3 regions of the Lysobacter sp. OAE881 genome follow, and region 2 is predicted to be linked to each of the others. Evidence: riboswitches for the same ligand, from Rfam matches in the RefSeq annotation. Region 2 holds a riboswitch; each other region holds the start of a gene.
What was found. Region 2 has a riboswitch for cobalamin ahead of btuB (TonB-dependent vitamin B12 receptor). Riboswitches for the same ligand answer to the same signal wherever they lie in the genome.

Region 1 (6,393 bases), 2.9 Mb from region 2:
GGCGCGTGTGCCAGCGCGCGAGGGCCGCGGTCACGCTCGTCTTGCCCTGCCCGGACGCAGGCGCCGAGACCAGCAACGCCGGGCAGTGGCGAAGGTGCGCACTCACAGCTCGATGCCGTGCTGCGCCTTGATGCCGGCCTTGAACGCGTGCTTGACGACGCGCATCTCGGTCACGGTGTCGGCGGCATCGACCAGCGCATCCGGCGCGCCGCGACCGGTGATCACGACATGCTGTCGCGACGGCCGCGATGCGAGCGCGGCAAGCACGGCGTCGAGGTCGACGTACTGCTTGGTCAGCGCGATGTTCAACTCGTCCAGCAGCACGAAGTCGTACGCCGGATCGGCGAGCATGCGCGCCGCGACGTCCCACGCCGCGCCTGCGGCAGCGACATCGCGCGTGCGGTCCTGCGTCTCCCAGGTGTAGCCCTCGCCCATCACGTGGTAGTCGACCAGATCGTCGAATCGCCGGAAGAACGCCTCTTCGCCCGTCGAAAAGCTGCCCTTGATGAACTGCACCACGCCGCAGCGGAAACCGTGACCGAGCGACCTCGCGAGCATGCCGAAGCCGGACGAACTCTTGCCCTTGCCATTGCCGGTATTCACCACGACGACGCCGCGATCGATCGTGGCGCGCGCGATGCGGCGGTCCACCAGTTCCTTCTTGCGCTGCGCGCGTTCGCGATGGTGTTCGTCGGGCGTGAGACCGCGACGGTCGGCGCCCGCGCTCATGCGGGCGCGCCCCTCGCCGCGCGCAGCGAGATCGACCTGACGATCACCGCGCGCACGGCGAAGGCGACGCCCACATACCCGGCGAGCGTGCCGAGCGCGCGCGGGTAGTACTGCGGGATGCGCGCCAGGAAGCCGCTGAGCGTGGGCTCCGGATAGCGGCCCGAGAAGAACCAGAATCCACCCTTCGAGATCAGGTACGCGATGCTCGCCGTCACGACGAGCGCCAGCGCCAGCCGCGGGATCGTGCTCCAGCGATCGCGGTGCAGGTGTGCGTAGAACGTGCCGCCGAACCACAGCGACGCGTACGCCAGCGCCACGGCCCAGTACGCGGGCGACAGGCACCAGTCGGTGATCGTGCCGGTCGCGAGGCTGGCGAAATCCAGAACCGACGACAACACGAAGAACGTCGGCAGCGCCCACATCGGCCGCAACAACGCGCCGGCAAGGAAGAACACGGCCCACGATGCACTCGGCAGCGCATCCACGCTGGCGAAGTGCTGGCCGCGCGTGGCGATCATCAGCGCGGCGAGCGCACCACCGACGAGGATCTGCGTCCGTGTCGAGGCAATCGGAAGTGGGCTCGCGGAAGCAGTAGGAAGCTCGGACATGATCGTCTCCGTTCAGCGGTCGGCCGTGCGTTCGGCACGGAAGGCGAGCGCGGACGCCGCGATCGCATGCACTGCCAAGGCAACGACGACGTAGGTCATCGTCGTGCGCACGAACAGCGGGCCCCATTGCCACGCGCGGGCCACGTACTCGGCGAAATGCGGATCCGCGTAGCGTCCGCCCAGCCAGTAGAACGCGCCGTTGGAGATCGCGAACGACAGCGACGACGCGACGAGCGCCACGGCCGTCGTTCCCAGCAGCGAACGCCATCGCGTGTCGAAGCGGCTTGCGTAGAGCCGCCCGGCGTACCAGAGCACGCCGTACGCCGGGAGCAGGAACGAGTACGCCGGCGTCACGCAGAAATCGCTGACGCCGGCGTGTTCGATCGCGATCCAGTCGATGACCACCGCCAGTGCGATGAACGCCGCGAACCGCCAGTGCTTTCGCAGGTACAGCCCGCCGAGGAAGAACAGCGCCATCGACGCATCCGGCAGGTGCAGCACGTCGCCGAAGTGATGGAAGCGCGTGGCGACCATGAACGTCGCGAACGCGGCGAACAGTGTCAGGTTGACGTTGCGTGGCAGGGGTTTCATCGACGACCTCGCAGGTGATGTCGTCCGATCAGCGGACGACGGGTTGATAGCGGACGGTCAGCAGCCAGGTGCGACCGGGCTGGTTGTAGAGCGCGGCGGTTTCGTAGCGCTTGTCGAACGCGTTTCGCAGCGTGGCCTGCACGCTCCACTCATCGGTGATCGCGAACCCGGCGCGGAAGTCGGCCAGCCCATAACCGGCCAGGCGCGTGGTGTTGGTCAGGTTGTCGTAGCGCTCGCCCGCGCCGGTGACGCTCGCGCCCGCACTGAACCGCCCGAAACGCCGGTCGGCATCGATGCGGCCGGACTGCTTCGCGCGACGCGGCAGCACGTTGCCGTGGCTGGCGTTGTCGCCGTCGTTGACCGGATCCAGCCACGTCAGGCTCGTGCGCAGGTTCCAGTCCCACCACGTGACGCCTGCCACCGCTTCGACGCCGCGGATGCGCGCGCGATCGATGTTGTTCGGCCCGCCCATGTCGCCCAGCGAGGCATCGAAGGCGATCAGGTCGTCGATCTTCGTCTCGAACGCATTGAGCGACCACGTGCCCCAGCCGTGCTCGCCGCGCAGGCTGAGTTCGACGCTGCGCGAGTTCTCGGGACCGAGCTCTGGATTGCCGTAGCCGGGGAAGTACAGTTCGTTGAACGTCGGCGCCTTGAACGCGGTGCCGTAGCTCGCGCCCAGGCGCAGTTCGTCGGTGAAGTCCCAGCCCCACAGCACGCTGCCGGTGGTCTTTCCGCCGAACTGGCTGTCGTCGTCGCGGCGCACGCTGGCCTGCAGCGACTGCGTGCCGAAGGCCTGCTGCCATTGGCCGAACACGCCGCGGTTGATCCGGCGATCGCGATCGTAGTCGGTGTTGCTGTCCACTTCATCGCCAAGCCAGTCGAAGCCGAGCGTGAGCAGCCCGGACGCAACGTCGACATCGGACTGCAACGAACCCAGTTCACGTCGCGTGTCGAACGTCGACGAATACACGCCGTCGAGGAAGTTCTCGCTCAGGTCCGCACTGGTGCCGACGCTCGCGGTGAACTTCGCGCGTTCGCTCGGCACGTAGCGGACGCGACCGCCGACGACCTGCTGCACCGTGTCGGCTTCGTTGTTGACGCTGCCGTCGTACTCGTTGTGGCCTTCCGCGCGGAAGGCGCGCAGGTCGGCGTCCCAGCGTTCGGAGAACCGCATGCCGCCCTGCAGCGTCAGCGAACTGTTGCGATAGCCGTCCTTGTCGGGATCGAAGTTGCGCGTGCCGCGATACGCGTTGATGCCGTCGGTGTTTTCATGCGCGGCATTGACGACGTACCAGCCGCCGCGTGCTTCATCCTGCGACGTTCCGCTCAGGCCGGCAGTGAATCGCTGCGTGTTTTCGCTGCCCACGGCCGCGCTGGCACTCGGCGTGAACGCGCCTTGCGGGCGACGGGTGAAGATCTGGATCACGCCGCCGATCGCTTCGGACCCATAGAGACTGGAGAAGGGCCCGCGGACGATCTCCACCCGTTCGATCTGTTCGACCGGAATGTCCTGCAGCGATGCGCCGCCGCTGGTGGCCGACCCGATCTTCACGCCATCGACGAGCACCAGCACGTGGTCGGATTCGGTACCGCGCAGGAACACCGACGTCGATTTGCCCGGGCCGCCGTTGTTGGCCATCGAAATGCCCGCGCGACCGGTCAGCAGGTCGGGCAGCGAGGCCGGCTGCAGGCGTTCGATCTCCTCGCGCGCGATGACGGTGACCGCGGCGAGGGCCTGGTCCTGCGTCTGCGCGGTGCGGGTGGCGGTGACGACGACCTGGTCCAGGTCGGTGGCGGCGTCGGCCCATGCGGGCGATGCGGAAAAAACACACGACAACAGCGAAACCGCCAGCGCGCGGCGGCGGAACAACCGGTGATGCGGATGCACGAGCACACTCCTTGACCGCGCCTGCCCGCGCGGGAACGTTGGAAAGGACAGGCGGAAGGACGGCGTGATGACGGCACACGGAGAGACCATGGCCGCATGACATTCGCCCACCGCATGTCACGTCGCACCAGGGCCGGTCTCCGGGCTCGCGAGCGAAGGCAGGAATTCCTGCGCTTCCGGTCCGCGCCTTCCCATGCGTGAGCACAGTGGCTGTGTGCGGAACCTTGTCTCGCCTACCGTTGCGGGGGCAGCTCCGGAATTGCCACGAAGGGCGCACCGGATTCCCGTTTCAACCACCGGACAAGCCGGCGGTCACCTTGGGCGCGGGCATGGTAACAGCATCGGGCCCTCCGGCAACCCGCGTGGCCGCCCGCAAAAAGAAAAGCCCCGCAGAGGCTGCGGGGCTTTCGTTGGCGGCGCTCGTCGATGCCGGCGCGTGTCAGTCCTTGCGGAATACCAGCTGCCCGCCCTGCGCTTCGACATGCACGGTGTCGCCGCTGGTGAACTCGCCGGCGAGGATCTTCGATGCGAGCGGATTCTCCAGTTGCTGCTGGATCGCCCGCTTCAACGGACGCGCGCCATACACCGGATCGAAGCCGACGTTGCCCAGCAGGTTGAGCGCATCGTCCGACAGCACCAGCTTCAGGCCGCGCTCGGCGAGGCGCTTTTCCAGTCCGTTGAGCTGGATGCGCGCGATCTGGCGGATCTGCTGCTTGTCCAGCGGATGGAAGACGACGATGTCGTCGAGGCGATTGATGAACTCCGGGCGGAAGTGCGACTGCACCACGCCCATCACCGCGCTCTTCATCTGCAGGTAGGCCTGCGGCGTGTCGTCGCCAGACATCTCCTGGATCATCTGGCTGCCGAGGTTGCTCGTCATCACGATGACCGTGTTGCGGAAATCCACGGTGCGACCCTGGCCGTCGGTAAGGCGGCCATCGTCCAGCACCTGCAGCAGGATGTTGAACACGTCCGGATGCGCCTTCTCGACTTCGTCGAGCAGGATCACGCTGTACGGACGACGACGCACCGCTTCGGTGAGGTAACCGCCCTCTTCATAGCCGACGTAGCCCGGGGGCGCGCCGACGAGGCGGCTCACCGAATGCTTCTCCATGAACTCGCTCATGTCGATGCGCACCATCGCATCGGAGGAGTCGAACAGGAATTCGGCCAGCGCCTTGCACAGTTCCGTCTTGCCCACGCCGGTCGGGCCGAGGAACAGGAACGAGCCCGACGGCCGGTTCGGATCCGACAACCCCGCGCGCGAACGACGCACCGCGTCGGACACGACCTTGATCGCCTCTTCCTGACCGACCACGCGCGTGTGCAGCTGCTCTTCCATGCGTAGCAGTTTCTCGCGCTCGCCTTCGAGCATCTTGCTGACCGGAATGCCGGTCCAGCGCGCGACGACCTCGGCGATTTCCTCCGCGGTCACTTTGTCCTGCAGCAGCGTGAAGCCCTTGGTTTCGGCTTCCTGCGCGGCACGCAGCTGCTTCTCGAGTTCGGGCAGCGTGCCGTACTGGATCTCGCTCATCTTCGCGAAGTCCTGCCGGCGCTGCGCCGCTTCGAGTTCGAGCTTGGCCTGCTCGATCTGTTCCTTGATCTTCGTGGCGCCCTGCAGCGTGGCCTTCTCGGCCTTCCACACTTCTTCCAGATCGTTGAACTCGCGCTCCAGGCGCGCGATCTCGTCTTCCAGGTCGGCCAGGCGCTGACGGGATTCGGCGTCCTTCTCCTTCTTCAGCGCCTCGCGCTGGATCTTGAGCTGGATGAGGCGACGTTCCTTGCGATCGAGCTCCTCCGGCTTGGAGTCGATCTCCATGCGGATGCGCGATGCCGCCTCGTCCATCAGGTCGATGGCCTTGTCGGGCAGCTGGCGATCGCTGATGTAGCGGTTGGAGAGCGTGGCCGCGGCGACGATCGCCGGATCGGTGATCTCCACGCCGTGGTGCACGGCGTACTTCTCCTTCAGGCCGCGCAGGATCGCGATGGTGTCTTCCACGCTCGGCTCGCCGACGAACACCTTCTGGAAGCGGCGTTCGAGTGCGGCGTCCTTCTCGATGTACTGGCGGTATTCGTCCAGCGTCGTGGCACCGATGCAGTGCAGCTCGCCACGCGCGAGCGCGGGCTTGAGCATGTTGCCGGCGTCCATCGCGCCTTCGGCCTTGCCGGCGCCGACCATCGTGTGCAGTTCGTCGATGAACAGGATGATCTGGCCTTCGTTCTTCGCCAGGTCGTTGAGCACGGCCTTCAGGCGCTCCTCGAACTCGCCGCGGAACTTCGCGCCTGCGATCAGCGCGCCCATGTCCAGCGAGAGCACGCGCTTTCCGCGCAGGCCTTCGGGCACTTCGCCATTGATGATGCGCTGCGCGAGGCCTTCGACGATCGCCGTCTTGCCCACGCCGGGTTCGCCGATCAGCACCGGATTGTTCTTGGTGCGACGCTGCAGCACCTGGATGGTGCGACGGATCTCCTCATCGCGACCGATGACCGGATCGAGCTTTCCGTTCTCCGCGCGCGCGGTGAGGTCGATGGTGTACTTCTCCAGCGCCTGGCGCTGGTCTTCGGCATTTTCGGACT
Region 2 (6,393 bases):
TGGTCGATCTGGTCCACCGTGGTCAGCAGCGTGGCCGTGCCCTGGCCGACGAGCGCGCCTTCGGTGACCTGCTGCTGGTTGGCGCGGCCGCTGATCGGCGCGGTGACCGTGGCGTAGCCGAGGTTGATGCGGGCGTTGGCCAGCGCGGCCTCGGCCTGCTTCACCGACGCGCCGGCACTGCGCTCGGCGGCCAGCGCGTTGTCCAGGTCGGACTGCGAGACGAACTTGTCCGGGGCGAGGCGACGGGCGCGATCGGCCGCGGCCTTGGAATTGGCGTAGTTGGCCTGCGCCGAGGCCAGCGAGGCCTGGGCCTGGCCGACTTCGGCCTGCAACGGCGCCGGATCGATCAGGAACAGCACCTGCCCGGCCTTCACGTCGCTGCCTTCCTCGTAGACGCGGCGCTGGAGCACGCCCGGCACGCGGGCGCGCACGTCGGCGCTGCGGAAGGCGGCCAGCCGGCCCACCAGATCCTTCTGCAACGGCACGTCGCCCGGCTTCACCGTGACCACGCCGACTTCCGGCGGCGGCATGCCGCCACCCTGCTGGGCTTGATCCTTGCCGCCGCAGGCGGACAGTGCGAGGGCCAACGCGGCGGCGATCGCCACCGTGCGCGGGTTCTTGACCATGGGGGAAGACTCCAGTTCCTTCATGACGAGCGGTGAAGCCCGGACGGGTTCGAATTCCTATACCGATCAGTCTAGCATTGCTCGGGAGCAGCCCATCTCCCATTGGTCACGCCTATCGACGATCAGGCCGGTTGGAGCAAAGACCACAGCTGTGCGGGATCGGGCATTTCGCGGAACGGGAGCCGTCCCCAGCATTTCACCGGGAGCCGCTGCTTCAGCAGCTCGAAGTTGTCGTCGGCGCGGGCCATCGCCGGGTCGATGTCGTTGGCGATCCAGCCCGCAAGCCGCAATCCGTCGTGTTCTATCGCACGCGCAGTCAGGCGCGCGTGGTTGATGCAGCCCAGCCGCAGGCCCACGACCATCACCACCGGCAGGTGGAGCGCGCGCACCAGGTCGACCTGGTCCAGGTCGGCCGACAGTGGCGCGGCCCAGCCGCCCACGCCTTCCACGACCACCGCATCGGCCTGCGAGGACAGGCGCTGGAATGCGGACACGATGGGCGCAAGGGTAACGCGAATGCAGGCATCGGCGGCCGCGAGCTCCGGCGCCAGCGGGTTGGGCAGCGCGAACGGATTGACGTCGTCGTAGGCCGGTCGCGGATCGCTCGCCGCCTGCAGCGCGAGGGCGTCCTCGTTGCGCCACCCGTCGGGCGTGGATTCGCAACCGCTCGCCAGTGGCTTCATGCCCACCGCACGCTGCCCGCCCGCGCGCAGCGTGTGCAGCAGCGTCGCACTGGCCAGCGATTTGCCGATGCCCGTGTCGGTGCCGGTGACGAACCAGCCGCGCGTCATCGCCGCACCTGCCCGCCGAGCCGGTTGCGGCGATGCGGTCCGGCCCCATCTACACTGGCATCCCAGGCACTATGCGACGGCAGGTTCGAGGCACTCATGTTCACCAGCGCAAGTCTAAGCGGCAGCAAGCCGGAACAATACGAACAGCTGCTTGCGCAGGCCCGGGCGCTGATGCACGGCGAGCGCGATCGCATCGCCAATGCCGCCAACCTGTCGGCGCTGGTGTACAACGCGCTGCCGCAGCTCAACTGGGCCGGATTCTATTTCTTCGACGGCACCGAACTGGTCGTCGGCCCGTTCCAGGGCCTGCCGGCCTGCGTGCGCATCCCGCTCGACAAGGGCGTGTGCGGTGCCGCGGCCTCGACCCGCCAGACGCAGCGCATCGCCGACGTGCATGCGTTCCCGGGCCATATCGCCTGCGACTCGGCCTCCAACTCCGAGCTCGTCGTCCCGCTGGTGTCGTCGACGGGCGCGCTGATCGGCGTTTTCGACCTCGACAGTCCGGTTCAGGATCGTTTCGACGTTGAAGACCAGCACGGCCTGGAGGCAATCGCGCGGGCTTTCGTGGAGTCACTGGAATGACCGACAAGCCCGACCCGAAGCAGGCCGACAAGCTGCGCAACATCGGCCCCAAGTCCGCCGCCTGGCTGCGCCAGGTCGGCCTGCGCACGCGCGAGGACCTCGCGGCCGCCGGCACGGTGGAAGCCTTCATGCGCGTCAAGCGTGCAGGCTTCAAGCCGACGCTCAACCTGCTCTACGCCATCGAAGGCGCGCTGCAGGACTGCCACTGGCAGGAAATCTCCGACGAACGCCGCAGCGAGTTGATCCTCGCCGCCGACGCGGCCACCGCGTTGCTGCCGCCGCCGCGCTACAAGCCGGCCGCCGCGCCGGTTACCACGACCCAGATGGCGCGCGAGGAAGAAAGCATCGCGATGCCCACGCTGTTCGACGAGCCGGCGGATCGGGACTGAGCTTTTCCCTTCTCCCGCAAGCGGGAGAAGGTGCCCGAAGGCGAAGGGCGAACGACCGGCCAGGATGGCCGGGCCGGGCGTACCGCAAGCCGGTCTCCTTTCGCCACGGATGGCTGCGTCGACATCGATCGATGCCGATGCTTTCCAGATAGTTGCCCACGCCTCCTGCCCTCACCCCAACCCCTCTCCCGCAAACGGGAGAGGGGCTTTCAACTGGCTTCGCTGAGAAAATGCCGTAGACTTCGCCCCGCTTCGAGGTGACCCGGCGGCGTCTGCCCACGGGTTGAAACGGGAAGCCGGTGACGCCCACGCGGCCATTCCGGCACTGCCCCCGCAACGGTAAGCGAAGGCGGATCCATCCGGATCCGGGTTCGGCACTGGCCACTGTGCGCACGCACGGGAAGGCGCCGCAGCCCGAGGACCCTGTCCTGCCTCGCGAGTCCGGAGACCGGCCTCTCCGCACGGACCGCCTGGCGACAGGCCGGACCACCCCTGGTTGCGATGCGGAGGGCGTCGCGGCGGCGACGTCGGTGCGTCCGCGCCCTTGTCCGCAGCCTCGATTCTCCCGGCAACCGTTCCCCTTGCCGTTGGCGCGAACACGCGCCGGAGAACCCCGATGTCCTTCCGCAGCCTCCACGTCCAAGCGCTCGCCCTGGCCTGCGCGTCCGCCCTGCCCCTGCTCGCGCACGCCGCGCCGCAGGCGACGGACCTGGACGAAGTCGTCGTCACCGCCAACCGCACCGCGGTCACCGTCAACGATGCGCTCGCACCGGTCGAGGTGATCGACGCCGAGCAGATCCGCCGCAGCCAGGCGCGCTCGCTGCCCGACCTGCTGCGCGGTCGCGCCGGCATCTCGCTGTCGAACCAGGGCGGCGCGGGCAAGCTCACCACGCTGTTCCTGCGCGGCGCCGAGTCCGACCACGTGCTCGTGCTCGTCGACGGAATCCGCATCGGCTCGGCGACGTCGGGCCTCGCGTCGCTCCAGGATCTCCCGGTCGACCTGATCGATCGCGTCGAGATCGTGCGTGGTCCGCGTTCGAGCCTCTACGGCGCCGACGCCATCGGCGGCGTGATCCAGGTGTTCACGCGCCGCGACCGCGAAGGCTTCGCGCCGCGCGTCACGGTCGGTGGCGGTTCCAACGGCCTCAACGAATTCGCCACCGGCTTCGGCGGCCGCAGCGGCCGCACGTGGTTTGGTGCGGACTACTCGCACAGCCACACGCAGGGCATCAACGCGTGCCGCGGCTATTTCGACCCGGTGACCTTCGACGGCGCCGGCTGCTTCATCGCGCCGGATTCGCAGCCCGACCGCGACGGCTACACGCGCGACGCGCTGTCGGTCCGCGGCGGCATCGAGTTCAACGAGCAGTGGAGCCTGGAAGGCCACGGCCTGCGCAACGAAGGCGACAACGAATTCGACGGCGACTTCACCGATCGCGCGAAGACCGTGCAGCAGGTCGTCGGCGGCAAGCTGCGCTGGCACCCGAACGACCGCGTCGACCTGCACCTCACCGCCGGCCGCAACACCGATGCGTCGGACAACTACCTCGGCGACACCTACCTCGACTACTTCAGCACCTACCGCGACAGCGCGACGCTGCAGGGCGATTTCGGCCTCGCCGAGAAGCACCTGCTGAGCGTGGGCCTGGACTGGCTCGACGACAGCGTGAGCAGCACGACCGAGTACGACGAGCTGTCGCGCGACAACAAGGCGGCGTTCGTGCAGTACCAGGGCCGCATAGGTGCGCAGTCGCTGGAGGCATCCGTGCGTCGCGACGACAACGAGCAGTTCGGCGGCCACACCACCGGCAGCGCCGCGTGGGGCATCGAGTTCGCGCAGAACTGGCGCGTCACCGCCGGCTACGGCAGCGCGTTCAAGGCGCCGACGTTCAACGAGCTGTACTACCCGTTCTTCGGCAACGCGAACCTGCGTCCGGAAGATTCGGAGACGTGGGAACTGGGCGTCGCGTGGCGCGGCGAGACGTTCAACGTACGCCTGGATACCTTCGACACCGACGTGGACGACCTGATCGCCTTCGACGCGGCGATCGGCCTGCCGAACAACGTCGAGCGCGCGCGCATGCGCGGGGCCGAACTCGGCGTGGACACCACGGTGGCCGAATGGACGATCAACGGTGCGATCAGCTACCTCGACACCGAGAACCGCAGCGGCTTCTACGAAGGCAACGACCTCGCGCGTCGCGCGAAGAACAGCGCCCGCGTCGATGTGGATCGCGCCTTCGGCAAGTTCCGCATCGGCGCGACCGCGGTGGGTGAAGGCTCGCGTTTCGATGACGTCGCCAACACCCGTCGCCTCGGCGGCTACGGCACGCTCGACCTGCGCGCGGAGTATGCGATCACCTCCTCGCTCACGCTGCAGGCCCGCGTGGCGAACGTGTTCGATCGCGATTACGAGACCGTCGCGTTCTACAACCAGGGTGGACGGGAGTGGTTCCTGACGCTGCGCTACGCGCCGGTGAACTGAGCCCGCAAGTCATTGCGCGAGGAACGGATGAGGGCGCTTGCACATCGCGGCGCCCGTGCGCGGCTGGGCTCTCTGACGGCGCGCTCACCTCGCCGCGTCGATCCTAGCCTTCCCGTTCCTGGTCGCAGCGACGAGTGAAAGGCCACGCCCTCCTCATCATCGACATGATCAACGCCCTGGATTTCCCGCAGGGCGACAAGCTGCTCGCCGCGGCCCTGCCGGCCGCACGCAACATCGCGCGCCTGAAGAAGCGGCTGAAGTCGCGCGGCGTGCCGGCGATCTACGTCAACGACAACTACGGCCAATGGCGTTCGGACTTCAAGCAGGTCGTGGCCGAGTGCGGCGCGGCCGATTCGCTCGGCGCGCCGCTGGTGAAGCTGCTGCATCCGGAGGACGACGACTTCTTCGTCCTGAAGCCCGAGCGCAGCGGCTTTCGCGATACGCCGCTGCGCATGCTGCTGGGCAAGCTCGGCGCGAAGAAGCTGATCCTGACCGGCGTCGCGCTGGACGTGTGCGTGTTCGCCACCGCGACCGATGCCGACATGCACGGCTTCGAACTGCGCGTGCCGTCCGATTGCGTCGCGTCCGAGACCCAGGGTCGGCGCACGGCGTCACTGAAGCTGCTGCGCGATGCCTTGCAGGCCGATACGCGGCCGTCGCGCTCGATCACGCTGCGCTGACGCGGCGCCCCACGCGCGAACGCTCGAACCACCACAACGCCGCGCTCGCGACCAGCCAGCCGAGCCACCACGGCCAACGCGCGCCCGGTCGATCCGGGCCCGTCGCCTGATCGTTCGCAACCTTCGAAGTGGACGATGCGAGGCGCAGTGTTGCCTCACGCATCGACTGCGCGCGCATGCCCGGCGCCGCATCGGGGGGGCGCACGAAGAACGCCTGTTCGCGATCGCCCGAACGCACGCGGTGCCAGCCCGCCGATTCGGGCCAGAACGCGGCGCAACCACGGGCCGCCGGATCGCGCAGCACCCGATGCATCGAACCGTCGGGCGCGACGACCGACGCATCCTCCTGCACGCCGCAGAGCGACATCCGCTCGCCCTGCCATGCATCGGCGTCGATGCCGAACGTTGCATGGCTTCGCGCGCGCGCCAGTGTCGAGACCGTATCGCTCCAGAGCTGCGCATGGCGATCGTCGCGACCGCCAAGCACCAGGCGATAGCTGTCGGCCAACAACGACACCCCCACGCGACCGCGCCCGTGTGCGCGCCACATGGCGAGCACCGCGCCATTCGCATCACGCAGCAGCGTCACGCCATCGGCAGCGCCGAGCTTCGCATCGCGACGCGTGAGTTCCGGCACCGCGACCGGCGGTTCCTCGTGCGAACGCGGCGCGTCCTGCGTACCGGGACCCAGCCGTGCGCGCTCGGCGGCATCGTCGCGGGCGCCCTGCGCAAGCTTCGCGACAGTGGAGTCGCGACCGCCCTCGACGACGAAACCGAGCGCGCGCAGGCGCGCACGCTCGTTCGCCGACAGCGCGCCCGTCACGCGAATCAGCAGACCCA
Region 3 (6,393 bases), 210 kb from region 2:
CCGCGAGAGCCAGCGGCCATCGCGCCGCAGTTCGACCCGATGGATCTTCAGCTGCTGGTACTCGGGATTGAACGAAATCTGGAAGCGTCCTGCCTCGCCCAGCAGGGTCGCGGACCTGGGCTCGTAAACGTAGTCGACGTAGTACGCGTCGCGGCCACGCCGGTTGTCGACCTGCATGTCATAGCGCCAGAACCGCCATGGCGCGCCATCAGCGCCGGGCGCTGTGGAATCCCAGCGGTCCGCGGGCTGGCCGACCTCCACAAAGGCGGGCTCCGGGCCCACCGTGAAACGGTACTCACCGCGCTCGTGCTGCGCATCGGCCGCGCACGCCGCGCCCGCCAGCATCCAGGCTAGCAACCCCCACCACTTCCCCATTGGAACTCCCCCTAGTCCACGGGCCGATACTAGGAGGCGCGTGGGCGGGCAGCAATGGGCCGACGCGACGTCGCGCGAGAACTTGGCAGGCGGTCGCGTACCCGTCAGGCGGCAAGCAGCGCCGGCAGTTCGCCCGGCGCCTGCGCCAGATGAAGCGCGCCGGCTTCGCGCAGCTCGGCTTCGCCGCCGAAACCCCACAGCACGCCGATGTTGCGCATGCCGTGGTGGCGCGCGCCTTCGATGTCCATGCGGCGGTCGCCGATCATCCAGCACGCGTCGGCAGGAAGCTCGAACCGGCGCAGCGCTTCGGCGATGAGCTGGTCCTTGTGGCTGATGCGGCCGTCGAGCGTCGCGCCAATGACGTCGTCGAAGCGATGCCCGAACGGCAGGTGGTCGACGATCTTGCGCGCGTGCGGCTCGTTCTTCGCGGTGACAACGGCGAGGCGATGCCCGGCCGCGTGCAGCGCTTCGATCGTCTCGCCGATGCCGGCGTAGACCTCGTGCTCGGCCCAGCCGTGCGTCTCGAAGCGGTCGCGGTAATGCAGCACGGCCTGCTCGACCTTCGCATCATCGTTGAGCAGCGGCCCGAAACTGGTGCGCAGCGCGGGGCCGATCCAGCGACGCAGTTCCTCGTGCGGCGGCACCGGCAGGCCCATCTGCACCATGGCGTGCTCGACGCAGCGCGTGATGCCGACGGCCGAATCGATGAGGGTGCCGTCCATGTCGAAGAAGAGCGTGGTCATGCGGGTACTCGATTGCGTTTGCAGCCCGGGTAAGCGAAGCGCCCCCGGGGTGATGCGTGATGGTGCGGGCAACCTGGGTGCGCTTCGCTTGCCGGGGCTACATCGCGGTAGTTACGCGCGCGCCTTCAGCGCCGCGACCGCCGGCAGTTCCTTGCCTTCCAGGAATTCCAGGAACGCGCCGCCGCCGGTGGAGATGTACGACACGTCATCCTCGATGCCGTACTTGTCCACGGCCGCAAGCGTGTCGCCGCCGCCGGCGATCGAGAACGCCTTCGATGCGGCGATCGCACGCGCGAGCACTTCGGTGCCCTTGCCGAAGGCGTCGAATTCGAATACGCCGACCGGACCGTTCCACACGACGGTGCCGGCGGCCTTGATCAGTTCGGCATAACGCGCGGCGGTCTGCGGGCCGATGTCGAGGATCATGTCGTCCGCGCCCACGGCATCGACGGCCTTCACCGTCGCCGGCGCATCGGCGGCGAACGCCGGCGCGACGACGACGTCGACCGGCACCGGGATGTCCGCGCCGCGCGCCTTCGCATCGGCCATGATCTTCTTCGCCGTGTCGATGAGGTCCATTTCGACCAGGGACTTGCCGACGCCGTGGCCCATCGCGGCGATGAACGTGTTGGCGATGCCACCACCGACGATCAGCTGGTCGACCTTCGAGACCAGCGACGACAGCAGTTCGAGCTTGGTCGACACCTTCGAGCCGGCGACGATCGCCAGCAGCGGGCGCGCCGGGTTGTCGAGCGCCTTGGCGAGCGCGTCGAGTTCGGCCATCAGCAGCGGGCCGCCGGCGGCGACCTTCGCGTGGCGGATCGCGCCGTGCGTGGACGCCTGTGCGCGATGCGCGGTGCCGAACGCGTCCATGACGTACACGTCGCACAGCGCGGCGTACTTCTTCGACAGCGCCTCGTCGTCCTTGCCCTCGCCGACGTTCATGCGGCAGTTCTCCAGCAGCACGAGCTGGCCCGGCTTCACGTCGACGCCGTCGACCCAGTCCTTCACCAGCGGCACGTCAATGCCGAGCAGTTCCGACAGGCGCTTCGCGACCGGCGCCAGCGAGTCCTCCTGCGTCCACGTGCCTTCCTTCGGACGGCCCAGGTGCGAGGTGACCATCACCGCGGCGCCCTTTTCCAGCGCCAGCTTCATCGTCGGCAACGCGGCGGTGATGCGCTGTTCGGAGGTGATGCGCCCGCCGTCGATCGGCACGTTCAGGTCTTCGCGGATGAGCACGCGCTTGCCGTGGAGGTCGAGGTCGGACATGCGGACGATGGACATGGAAGCTTCCTCTGCGGCCCTTCAATGGAAGGGCGGATGGGGGTGAGACGACGGCGCGGCGCAGCGTGCGGGCGCGGCGCGAGGGCGTGCATTGTCCCCTGCCGCATCCGCATGGGCAAATCTCGCGCATGTTCGATTCTGCTGTTATCCACAAGATTTTGCGTTGACGGATCCACTCACCCCCACTATGTTGTGGCCCGTCGGTGCCGGCCTTCGCAGGTCGGCTTAAAACGGGAAGCTGGTGGGAATCCAGCACTGCCCCGCAGCGGTATGGGAAACGAAGGTGGCCATGGCACTGGGCGAGATGCCCGGGAAGCGGCTACCGGTAGGCGATGCGACCTTCGTGTTCGCGTCATGTCCCGAGTCCGAAGACCTGCCGACAACCGCGCGTTGCACACCGCGCGGTGACCGGCCACGGAGTCTTCGGAGGGAAGACGGTCGGTGTCGCTGCACGCGACGGTTCGCGCCGTCGCCGCCCCGAATCTCGGGCTGCGCGACACCCCGCATTCACGCTTCGACTCCCGCGCCCGCGTCGTCCTTCGAGGGAGAGGACGGCCAGACGTGCGCCCACGCACCGGAGTCGCCGATGACCACCACCACGCAAGCCCCCGTCGCCACGCCTGCCCGCGAGAGCGCCGCGCGCACGCCCGAGACCCGCGCATCCGACATGGACCCCGGTTTCGCGCTGACGCCGCCCGCCGCCAACCTCACCATGACGGTGACCAAGCGCAGTGGCCGTCGCGAACCGGTCGACCTCAACAAGATCGTCCGCGCCGTGACGCGTGCGTGCGAAGGCCTGTTCTCCGTCGATCCGATGCGCGTGGCCACGCGCACGATTTCCGGCCTGTACGACGGCGCGACCACGCGCGAACTGGACGAACTGTCGATCCGCACCGCCGCGCTGCTCACGGCCGAAGAGCCCGAGTACGGTCGCCTGGCCGCGCGCCTGCTCGCGGGCGTGATCGAGAAGGAAGTGGCCGGCATCGAGATCCATGCGTTCTCGCAATCGGTCCAGCGCGGACACGAACTGGGGCTGATCAACGATCGCCTGCTCTCGTTCGTGCAGGCGCACGCGCGCAAGCTCAACGACGCGATCGACAACGCGCACAACCAGCGCTTCGACTACTTCGGCCTGCGCACGCTCTACGACCGCTACCTGCTACGCCACCCGACCGCGCGCACGGTGATCGAAACGCCGCAGCAGTTCTTCCTGCGCATCGCCTGCGCGCTGAGCGAGGACGTGGGCGAAGCGCTCGCGCTGTACAAGCGCATGGCGCAGCTGGACTACATCCCGTCCTCGCCCACGCTGTTCAACTCCGGCACCACGCACGAGCAGCTCTCCAGCTGCTTCCTGCTCGATTCGCCGGACGATTCGCTCGAAGGCATCTACAAGCGCTACATGGACGTGGCGAAGCTGTCGAAGTTCAGCGGCGGCATCGGCCTGTCGTACACGCGCATCCGCTCGCGCGGCTCGCTGATCCGTTCCACGAACGGTTTGTCGAACGGCATCGTGCCGTGGCTGAAGACGCTGGACGCGTCCGTCGCCGCGGTGAACCAGGGCGGCAAGCGCAAGGGCGCGGCGTGCGTGTACCTGGAGCCTTGGCATGCGGACGTCGAGGAGTTCCTCGAACTGCGCGACAACACCGGCGACGAGGCGCGCCGCACGCACAACCTCAATCTCGCGAACTGGATCCCCGACGAATTCATGCGCCGCGTCGAAGCCGACGGCGAATGGTCGCTGTTCGATCCGGCGAAGGTGCCGCAGCTGACCGACCTGTGGGGCGAGGCGTTCGATGCGCGCCTACCGCGCGGCGGAAGTCGCCGGACTGGCGACCAAGCAGGTGAAGGCGCGCGACCTCTACGCGCGGATGATGCGCACGCTCGCGCAGACCGGCAACGGCTGGATGAACTTCAAGGACAAGTCCAACCGCGCGTGCAACCAGACCGCTCGCGACGGCAACGTCGTGCACCTGTCGAACCTGTGCACGGAAATCCTGGAAGTCACGTCTCAGGACGAGACCGCGGTGTGCAACCTGGGGTCGATCAATCTCTCGCACCACGTCGAGGTGTTCGCCGACGGCCCGCTGCATGGCGATGCCGGACGCTTCGATTTCGACAAGCTCGCCGAGACCGTGCGCCTTGCGGTGCGCCAGCTCGACCGCGTCATCGACCTCAACTTCTATCCGATCGAAACGGCACGCCGCGCGAACCTGAAGTGGCGCCCGGTCGGCCTGGGCGTGATGGGCCTGCAGGACGTGTTCTTCAAGCTGCGCCTGCCGTTCGATTCCGACGCGGCGCGTGCGTTGTCGGCGCGCATCGCCGAAGCGATCTATTTCCACGCGCTGTCGGCGTCCAACGAACTGGCGATGGAGCGTGGCCGCCATCCCAGCTTCGAAGACACGCGCGCGGCGCAGGGCGAGCTGCAGTTCGATGCGTGGGGAGTGGTGCCCGAAGACCCCGAACGCTGGGAGGCGCTGCGTGCACGCATCCGCGAGCACGGCCTGCGCAACTCGCTGCTGGTCGCGATCGCGCCGACGGCCACGATCGCGTCGATCGCCGGCTGCTACGAATGCATCGAGCCGCAGGTGTCGAACCTGTTCAAGCGCGAGACGCTGTCGGGCGACTTCCTCGTCGTGAACCGTTATCTCGTCGAGGAACTGAAGGCGCTGGGCCTGTGGACGCCGGAACTGCGCGACCGCATCAAGATGTCCGAAGGCTCGATCCAGGGCGTCGACGCGATTCCCGAATCGCTGCGCGCGGTGTATCGCACCTCGTGGGAACTGCCGATGCGGTCGCTCATCGATATGGCGGCAGAACGCGGCGCCTTCATCGACCAGAGCCAGTCGCTCAACCTCTTCATCGAAAGCCCGAACATCGGCCAGCTGTCGTCGATGTACATGTACGCGTGGAAGAAGGGCTTGAAGACGACGTATTACCTGCGCTCGCGACCGGCGACGAAGATCGCGAAGGCCACGGTGAGCGGCGCCGCCGCGCAGGCGCCGAAACCGGAAGTCACGCCGGCCGACGCGGTGGCGTGCTCGCTCGAGAATCCGGAAGCGTGCGAGGCGTGCCAGTGACTTACGCCCCTCTCCCGCATGCGGGAGAGGGGTTGGGGTGAGGGCGAGTCGCTCTGTGCGGTGGAGCGCCCTCATCCGCCCTGCCGGGCACCTTCTCCCGTGGACGGGAGAAGGGATTCTATTTCAAGCACTACCGAACACCTTCCCTTCAGCCGGCAGCCGATGCGTGGCCTGCCTCCCTCCCCTTCCGCAGGATCGCGGAACGGCTGCCGCTGAAGGGCAAGGTCCCAGACGAGAATGACCATGTCGCACACGCCCCGCCTGCTCGACCCCGGCTTTGACCTCACGCTGCGGCCGATGCGCTACCCGCAGTTCTACGAGATGTACCGCGACGCGATCCGCAACACGTGGACCGTCGAGGAAGTCGACTTCTCGCTCGACGTCAACGACCTCAAGCACAAGCTCGGGCCGGCCGAGCGCCACCTGATCGAACGCCTCGTCGCGTTCTTCGCCACGGGCGATTCGATCGTGGCGAACAACCTCGTGCTGAACCTCTACCAGCACATCAACGCGCCCGAAGCGCGCATGTACCTGTCGCGCCAGCTGTACGAGGAAGCGCTGCACGTGCAGTTCTACCTCACGCTGCTGGATACGTACCTGCCCGATCCGGTCGCGCGCGCGAAGGCCTTCGCGGCGGTGGAGAACATTCCGTCGATCCGCGCGAAGGCGGAGTTCTGCTTCAAGTGGATCGATTCGATCCAGGGTTTGCAGCGGATCGAAACCGTCGAACAGCGTCGCCAGTTCCTGCTCAACCTGATCTGTTTCGCGTGCTGCATCGAAGGCCTGTTCTTCTTCGCGGCGTTCGCCTATGTCTACTACCTGCGCTCGCGCGGGCTGCTGCACGGGCTGGCGTCGGGCACGAACTGGGTGTTCCGCGACGAGAGCTGCCACATGGCGTTCGCGTTCGAAGTGAT

Region 1: it holds a riboswitch for cobalamin, as region 2 does, so the genes downstream of both, btuB (TonB-dependent vitamin B12 receptor) here and btuB (TonB-dependent vitamin B12 receptor) in region 2, are expected to answer to the same signal.
Region 3: it holds a riboswitch for cobalamin, as region 2 does, so the genes downstream of both, ABIE51_RS17065 (ribonucleoside-diphosphate reductase subunit alpha) here and btuB (TonB-dependent vitamin B12 receptor) in region 2, are expected to answer to the same signal.

What each region holds. Positions count from the first base shown of each region.
Region 1 is NZ_JBEPOG010000001.1:1,067,805-1,074,197, reverse strand. It holds gene ABIE51_RS04950 (cobyrinic acid a,c-diamide synthase CobB) at 1-106, opposite strand, end outside; gene cobO (cob(I)yrinic acid a,c-diamide adenosyltransferase) at 103-729, opposite strand; gene ABIE51_RS04940 (hypothetical protein) at 726-1,337, opposite strand; gene ABIE51_RS04935 (hypothetical protein) at 1,350-1,928, opposite strand; gene btuB (TonB-dependent vitamin B12 receptor) at 1,957-3,906, opposite strand; cobalamin riboswitch at 3,931-4,151, opposite strand; gene clpB (ATP-dependent chaperone ClpB) at 4,256-6,393, opposite strand, start outside.
Region 2 is NZ_JBEPOG010000001.1:3,925,859-3,932,251, forward strand. It holds gene ABIE51_RS17985 (efflux RND transporter periplasmic adaptor subunit) at 1-626, opposite strand, end outside; gene bioD (dethiobiotin synthase) at 749-1,417, opposite strand; gene msrC (free L-methionine (R)-S-oxide reductase MsrC) at 1,514-1,999, shown strand; gene ABIE51_RS18000 (TfoX/Sxy family protein) at 1,996-2,388, shown strand; cobalamin riboswitch at 2,644-2,843, shown strand; gene btuB (TonB-dependent vitamin B12 receptor) at 3,005-4,873, shown strand; gene ABIE51_RS18010 (cysteine hydrolase family protein) at 5,008-5,553, shown strand; gene ABIE51_RS18015 (carboxypeptidase regulatory-like domain-containing protein) at 5,540-6,393, opposite strand, start outside.
Region 3 is NZ_JBEPOG010000001.1:3,714,333-3,720,725, forward strand. It holds gene ABIE51_RS17050 (DUF3857 domain-containing transglutaminase family protein) at 1-375, opposite strand, end outside; gene ABIE51_RS17055 (HAD hydrolase-like protein) at 480-1,118, opposite strand; gene ABIE51_RS17060 (phosphoglycerate kinase) at 1,230-2,402, opposite strand; cobalamin riboswitch at 2,587-2,797, shown strand; partial or broken gene ABIE51_RS17065 (ribonucleoside-diphosphate reductase subunit alpha) at 3,070-5,479, shown strand; gene ABIE51_RS17070 (ribonucleotide-diphosphate reductase subunit beta) at 5,717-6,393, shown strand, end outside.